Phenylobacterium montanum: one gene and its partner. The protein of the gene in region 2 interacts with the protein of the main gene of each other region in a pairwise test. Links are inferred from orthologs where the notes say so. Each region holds a gene or a part of one and is shown on either strand. Other genes may lie near its edges. The genes, in order: leuS and ligA.

Region 1 (3,414 bases), 2.5 Mb from region 2 along the record:
CCGGTCGGCGGCCTCATTGGCGGCGCGCACCTCGGCGTCCTCCTGGGCCGAGACCTCGGCGTAGGGCTGGGCGGTGGCCGCGTAGCTGACCTCAACCGGCTCGACCCCGGTCTTGATCACCTGGCCGCTGGAAAGCTCGATCAGGCGATAGGTGACGGTGACGTGGGTCTCGTAGCGGGTGGCGATACCGCTGACCACCAGGCCGCGGGGGTACTGGTGCTCCTGCACCCGCAGGTCCAGGCGATAGGCCGCCGGGCTCGAGCGGTCGCGCGCCAGGCTGTCTTCCAGGTCCTGGGCCAGGAGGAAGGCGGTGCGCCCATGCTCGACATTGACCTCGATCGAGGACAAGCCGGCCGTGACGCCCGGGGCAGCGTAGAGCGGGGTGAAGCCGCAGCCCGACAGGCCGGTCGCGACGGCGAGCGCTGCGCCCGCGACAGCGATCCTGGCCAGGCTGGGGCTCATGCGGCTCATCCCACCACGATATTGACGATGCGGTCCTTGACCACGATCACCTTGCGCACGGTCACGCCCTCAAGATGGCTGCGAACCGCCTCGTCCGCCAGGGCGATCTTCTCGACCTCGGCCTCGGGGCTGCCCGCGGGGGCGCGAATCTCAGCGCGGCGCTTGCCGTTGATCTGCACCGGCAGCACCACCTCGTCGCGGGCGACCAGGGCGGGGTCGAAGCTCGGCCAGGGCGCTGCGACGGCCAGGCCGGTCTCGCCCAGCCGCTCCCAGCAGCTTTCGGCCAGGTGCGGGGTGAAGGGCGCGATCAGCCGCGCCAGGGTCGACAGGGCCTCCTGCCGCGCCGCCAGCACCGCCGGGCTCGCGCCCTCGGCGGGCAAGGTTTTGAGGGTGTTCAGGAATTCGTACAGCCGGGCGATGCCGCTGTTGAAGCGGAAGCCGTCGATGGCCTCGGTCACCGCCGCGGTCAGGCGGTGGGTGGCCCGCACCAGCTCGTGCGCCTTGGGGTCGGCGGCGGTATCCGCGGGCGCGACGCCGGGGGGCTGGCTGTCGAACTCGTTCCACACCCGGTTGACGAAACGCCATGCGCCTTCGATGCCGCCGGTGGTCCATTGCACGTCGCGGTCCGGCGGGGAGTCCGACATCACGAACAGCCGCGCGGCGTCGACGCCATAGTCGTCGAAGATCACGCTGGGCGTGACGGTGTTCTTCTTCGACTTCGACATCTTTTCGGTGTCGCCGATCACCACCGGCTCGCCGCTGTCGATCAGGATCGCTCGACGCGTGGCGCCTTCCGCGGTGATCTCGATCTCGGACGGCTCGACCCAGTCGCCGTTCTGCCGGCGATAGGTCTCGTGGGTCAGCATGCCTTGGGTGAACAGGCCGGTGAAGGGCTCCTTCGCCTTCAACATGCCCTCGTCGGCCAGGGCCCGGGTGACGAAGCGGGCGTAGAGCAGGTGCAACACGGCGTGCTCGATGCCGCCGATATACTGGTCGACCGGCATCCAGTAATCGGCGGCGGCCCTGTCGATCGGCTCCGCCGCGTCCGGCGCGGTGAAGCGGGCGAAGTACCAGCTCGAGTCGACGAAGGTGTCCAGCGTGTCGGTCTCGCGCTCGGCCGCGGTTCCGCAGGTCGGGCAGACCGTGTGCTTCCAGGTCGGATGCCGCGCCAGGGCGTTGCCCGGGCGGCTGAAGTCCAGGTCGTCGGGCAGGCGCACCGGCAACTGGTCCTTGGGAACCGCCACGGGGCCGCAGGCCGGGCAATGGACGATCGGCACCGGGCAGCCCCAGCCGCGCTGGCGGGCGATGCCCCAGTCGCGCAGGCGATAGACGGTGGCGCCCTGGCCATGCCCTTGGGCCTCGATGCGGGCGATGGCCGCCTGCTTGGCCGCCTCGATCTCCAGTCCGTCCAGGAAGCCGGAATTATAGATCCGACCCGGGCCGACATAGGCTTCCTTGCCGACCTCGAAGGCCACGGGATCGGCGCCTGGTGGCAGCACCACCGGCTTCACCGGCAGGCCGTACTTGCGCACGAAGTCCAGGTCGCGCTGGTCGTGGGCCGGGCAGCCGAAGATGGCGCCCGTGCCGTAGTCCATCAGCACGAAATTGGCGATCCACACCGGGACCTTCCAGTTTGGGTCGAACGGATGGGTCACTGTCAGGCCGGTGTCCCAGCCCAGCTTTTCGGCCGACTCGATCTCGGCCTCCGACGTGCCGCCACGGCGGCATTCGTGGACGAAGGCGTCGACCCGGGGGTCGGCCGCGGCCAGGGCCGCCGCCAGCGGATGGTCGGCCGAGACGGCCACGAAGCTGGCCCCGAACAGGGTGTCGGGCCGGGTGGTGTAGACCTCGATCCCGCCCTCGAAACCCGCCGGCGCGGCGCCCGAGAACGCCCACGTCATCTTCAGGCCGCTGGACTTGCCGATCCAGTTCTCCTGCATCAGCCGCACCTTGTCCGGCCAGCGATCCAGGGTCTTCAGGCCTTCCAAGAGGTCGTCGGCATAGTCGGTGATGCGCAGGAACCACTGGTTCAGCTTGCGCTTCTCCACCACTGCGCCGGAGCGCCAGCCGCGGCCGTCGATCACCTGCTCGTTGGCCAGGACGGTCATGTCGACCGGGTCCCAATTGACCATGCCCTCGCGGCGATAGACCAGGCCGCGCTTCCACAGGTCGATGAACCAGGCCTGCTGCTGGCCGTAATATTCGGGATCGCAGGTGGCGAACTCGCGCGACCAGTCGATCGACAGGCCCAGCCGCTTCAGCTCATCGCGCATGGCGTCGATGTTCTGATAGGTCCAGTCCCGGGGGCTGACCCCGCGCTCCATGGCCGCATTCTCGGCCGGCAGTCCGAAGGCGTCCCAGCCCATGGGGTGCAGCACGTTGAAGCCGCGGGCGCGCTTGAAGCGGGCGATCACGTCGCCCAGGCTATAGTTCCGCACGTGGCCCATGTGGATGCGCCCCGAGGGATAGGGGAACATCTCCAGGATGTAGTATTTCGGCCGCGGGTCGGACGCATCGATCGGCCCCGCGCGAAAGATGTCGGCGTCGGCCCAGGCCTTGCGCCACCTGGGTTCCGACTCTTGCGGATTATAGCGGACCATGGCCGATGCGAGGGGAGGATCAGCCGCCGACGTTCGACAGCTTGAGCTGGCGCGCGCGGGTCAGGATGGCGTTTTCGATGTCGGTCGCGGTCTGGTCAGAGGCCGCTGCGTCGATCCAGCCGCCGTTGGCGTCCTTGACCTGCTTGTTGACGGTCACGTTCAGGCCATCGGCGCGCAGGCGCGTGTCCAGGATGAAGACCGTGCACTTGAAGCGCTCGTCCGGCTTTTCCGGATTGGCGTACCAGTCGGTGATGATCACGCCGCCATAGGGGTCGGCCGAGGCCAGCGGCATGAAGGCCAGGGTGTCCAGCGAGGCGCGCCACAGGTAGGCGTTCACGCCCAGGGCCGCATC
Region 2 (3,263 bases):
TTCGCCCACGCCTCCGCCGGAGCGCCGGCGCCAGGCTATGGCGCGCGGGCCAACGGCGGCAATTCAGATAGCCGCTACGGCTCCTCCTATAGGGGCCAGCCGGCGCCGCAGGCGCCCAACGCGTACGCCAAGTCAGCGCCCTCGGCCTACGAACAGGCGCGGACTCCGTCCTACCAGGCGTCCTCGCCCTACCGGCAAGCGCCGGCCTACCGCCAGGCCCAGCCGAACTATGGCTATGGCTACAGCGAAAACGGCGCCCGCTCCGCCCCGCAGCGTCAGTCGGACTACCGTCAGCCTGAATATCGCCAGCCCAGCCCGCCGCCCCGCGCCGCCGAGGCCTATGGCTGGAACGGCGGGCGCGGCTCTGCCTACGCCGCGCCAGCCTATCGCCCGCCGGCCCAGGCCTATGCTCAACGGCCGCCGCAGGCGGAAAGCTATCGCGCTCCGGCCTACGCCCAACGGCCTGCGGCCGAGAGCTACCGTCAGCCCGCCTATGCCGCGCCGCGCGGCGAGGCCCCTCGAAGCGAGCCGCGACCCCAGGGCCGCGAGGACCAGCGCAAGCCCCCGCAGCGCTGAGCCTCGCATCCAGCCCGCGGCGCCTGAAGTTTCGATGGTCCGCGCCCGAGCCTGACCGGCATGTCTCGGATCCAATCGCCGACCGAAAGGGGCTTCGCCGGCTAGAGATCTTCACCCGATCAGGGCCAGCCACTCGTCCTCGGTCAGCACCTGGATGCCGAGTTCGGCCGCGGTCTTCAGCTTCGAGCCCGCCCCCGGCCCGGCCACCACCAGGTCGGTCTTCTTCGAGACCGAGGACGCAACCTTGGCCCCCAGGGCCTCAGCCTGGGCCTTGGCCTCGTCGCGGGTCAGCTTCTCCAGGGCGCCGGTGAACACCACCGTCTTGCCGGCCACCGCCGTGTCGGTCTTGGGCTTTTCCGCGTCCAGCACCTGAAGCTGGGCCACCAGGTTCTGCACGATGCGGCGATTGTGGTCCTCGGCGAAATAGGCCGCCGCCGCCTCGATCACCGCGCCGCCGACCTGATCCAGGGCGTCCAGCTCGGCGATCGCCTCGGGATCGCGATCGGCGACCTTGTCCATGGCGGCCAGGAAGGCGTCGACGGTTAGATAGCCGCGGCTGAGCACGACGGCGGTGGTCTCGCCGATGTGGCGGATGCCCAGGCCATAGATGAACCGGTCCAGCCCGATCCGCCGCCGCGCCTCGATGGCGGCGAACAGGTTCTTCACACTGGTCTCGCCGAAACCCTCCCGGTCCTTCAGCTTCTTCAGCGAGGCGGCGTCACGCGCCTCCAGGGTGAAGATATCGGCCGGCTCCCTGATCAGGCCTTCGTCGAAAAACGCCTGCAGCTGCTTGTCGCCCAGGCCCTCGATGTCGAAGGCGCGGCGGGAGACGAAGTGCTTCAGGTGCTCGACCCGCTGGAACGGACAGGCGAACTCGCCGGTGCAGCGACGCACCACCGTCTCGGCCCCGCCGCTGGTGGTCTCGCGCGCCAGCGGGGTGTGCAGCGGGCACGGGCAATGGGTCGGGAATTCGTAGGGGACGGCGCCCTCGGGACGCTCATCGAGCACCACGCTGACGATCTGCGGGATTACATCGCCGGCGCGCTGCACGATCACCGTGTCGCCGACGTGCAGGTCCTTGCGCGCGATCTCGTCCGCGTTGTGCAGGGTGGCGTTCTCCACCACCACCCCGCCCACGGTCACCGGCTGCAGGCGCGCCACCGGCGTCACCGCGCCGGTGCGGCCGACCTGGATGTCGATGGCCTCGAGGATGGTGCGCGCCTGCTGGGCGGGGAACTTGCGGGCGATCGCCCAGCGCGGGCTGCGCGAAACGAAGCCCAGCCGGCTCTGCCAGTCCAGTCGGTCGACCTTGTAGACCACCCCGTCGATATCGAAGTCCAGCTTGGGCCGCTCGACCTCCATCGCCGCATAGGCGGCCAGCAGGCCCTCGGCGTTCTCCACCCGCCGCGCCTGTGGCGTCACATGGAAACCCCATGACCTCAAAGCCTCCAGCGCGCCCCATTGGGTGTCGCTGAACGGCGCGCTGATCAGCCCCCAGGCATAGGCGAAGAAGCGCAGGGGCCGCTGGGCGGTGATATTGGCGTCGATCTGGCGCAGCGAACCAGCGGCGGCGTTTCTCGGGTTGGCGTAGGTCTTGGTTCCCGCCGCCTCCGCCGCGGCGTTCAGCGCGGCGAACTCGGCATGGCCCAGATAGACCTCGCCGCGAACCTCGATCACCTCGGGCCAGCCCTTGCCGGCCAGGCGCTGCGGGATCTCGCGGATAGTGCGCAGGTTCTCGGTCACGTCCTCGCCCACGCGTCCGTCACCGCGGGTCCCGCCGCGCACCAGCACCCCGTTCTCATAGCGCAGGGAGGCCGACAGCCCGTCGATCTTGGGCTCGGCGGTATAGAACACCGGCTCTTCGCCCAGGCGCAGGAAACGGCGCACCCGCGCGTCGAACTCGATCGCCTCGTCGTTGGAGAAGGCGTTGTCCAGCGACAACATGGGCACGCCATGCTCGACGGGGGAGAACTTCTCCGCCCGCGCCGCGCCCACCCGCAGAGAGGGGGAATTGTCGCGCACCAGATGCGGAAACCGCCCCTCGATGTCGGCGTTGCGCCGCTTCATCGCGTCGTAGTCCGCATCCGAGATGGCGGGCGCGTCCTCCTGGAAATAGCGGAGGTCGTGACCGGCCAGCTCGTCGGCCAGGCGGGCGAGCTCGTCGGCCGCCTCGGCCTCGTCCAGGGCCTCGACCTGCTTCAAATCAGGCATGCATCAAGGCTCTCGCGGCGGCCCGGGCGGCCTCGGTGATCTCGGCGCCCGACAACATGCGGGCGATTTCTTCCTCGCGGGCGGCGGGCGACAGGGTCTCGACCGCCGTGCGCAGCCTGTCCCCCTCCCCAGCCTTGGCCACCCGCCAATGGGCGTCGGCGCGGGCGGCCACCTGAGGCGAATGGGTCACCACCAGCACCTGGGCGTCCCCCGCCAGCCGCTTGAGCCTCAGGCCCACCGCATCGGCCACGGCCCCGCCGACCCCCTGGTCGACCTCGTCGAAGATCATCAGGGGCTGGACCTGGTCCTCGCGCCCGGCCAGGGCCGCCTTCAGCGCCAGGGCGAAACGGGCCAGCTCGCCGCCCGAGGCGATGGCGCCCAGGCCGCCGAACGGCGAGCCGGGATTGGTCGAGACCTCGAACTCCACCCGATCAGCCCCGGCCGGCCCGGCGCGGTCTTCACCCAGGGGCTCCACG

The links.
Region 1: the proteins of ligA (region 2) and leuS interact in binary tests that used the Escherichia coli proteins (3 or more experiments, as listed by UniProt). The link is inferred for Phenylobacterium montanum from one-to-one orthologs.

What each region holds. Positions count from the first base shown.
Region 1 is NZ_CP073078.1:3,626,999-3,630,412, reverse strand. Bases 266-3,367 are described here. They hold leuS (leucine--tRNA ligase), read right to left. Parts: upstream 3,063-3,367; coding sequence 468-3,062; downstream 266-467. Other genes in these bases: KCG34_RS16325 (DUF3576 domain-containing protein), read right to left, coding at 3,082-3,367; lptE (LPS assembly lipoprotein LptE), read right to left, coding at 266-462. Outside these bases: more of lptE, read right to left, coding at 1-265; more of KCG34_RS16325, read right to left, coding at 3,368-3,414.
Region 2 is NZ_CP073078.1:1,084,293-1,087,555, forward strand. Bases 234-3,184 are described here. They hold ligA (NAD-dependent DNA ligase LigA), read right to left. Parts: upstream 2,779-3,184; coding sequence 688-2,778; downstream 234-687. Other genes in these bases: KCG34_RS04950 (YXWGXW repeat-containing protein), read left to right, coding at 234-576; recN (DNA repair protein RecN), read right to left, coding at 2,780-3,184. Also shown: more of KCG34_RS04950, read left to right, coding at 1-233; more of recN, read right to left, coding at 3,185-3,263. UniProt on the Escherichia coli protein: DNA ligase that catalyzes the formation of phosphodiester linkages between 5'-phosphoryl and 3'-hydroxyl groups in double-stranded DNA using NAD as a coenzyme and as the energy source for the reaction.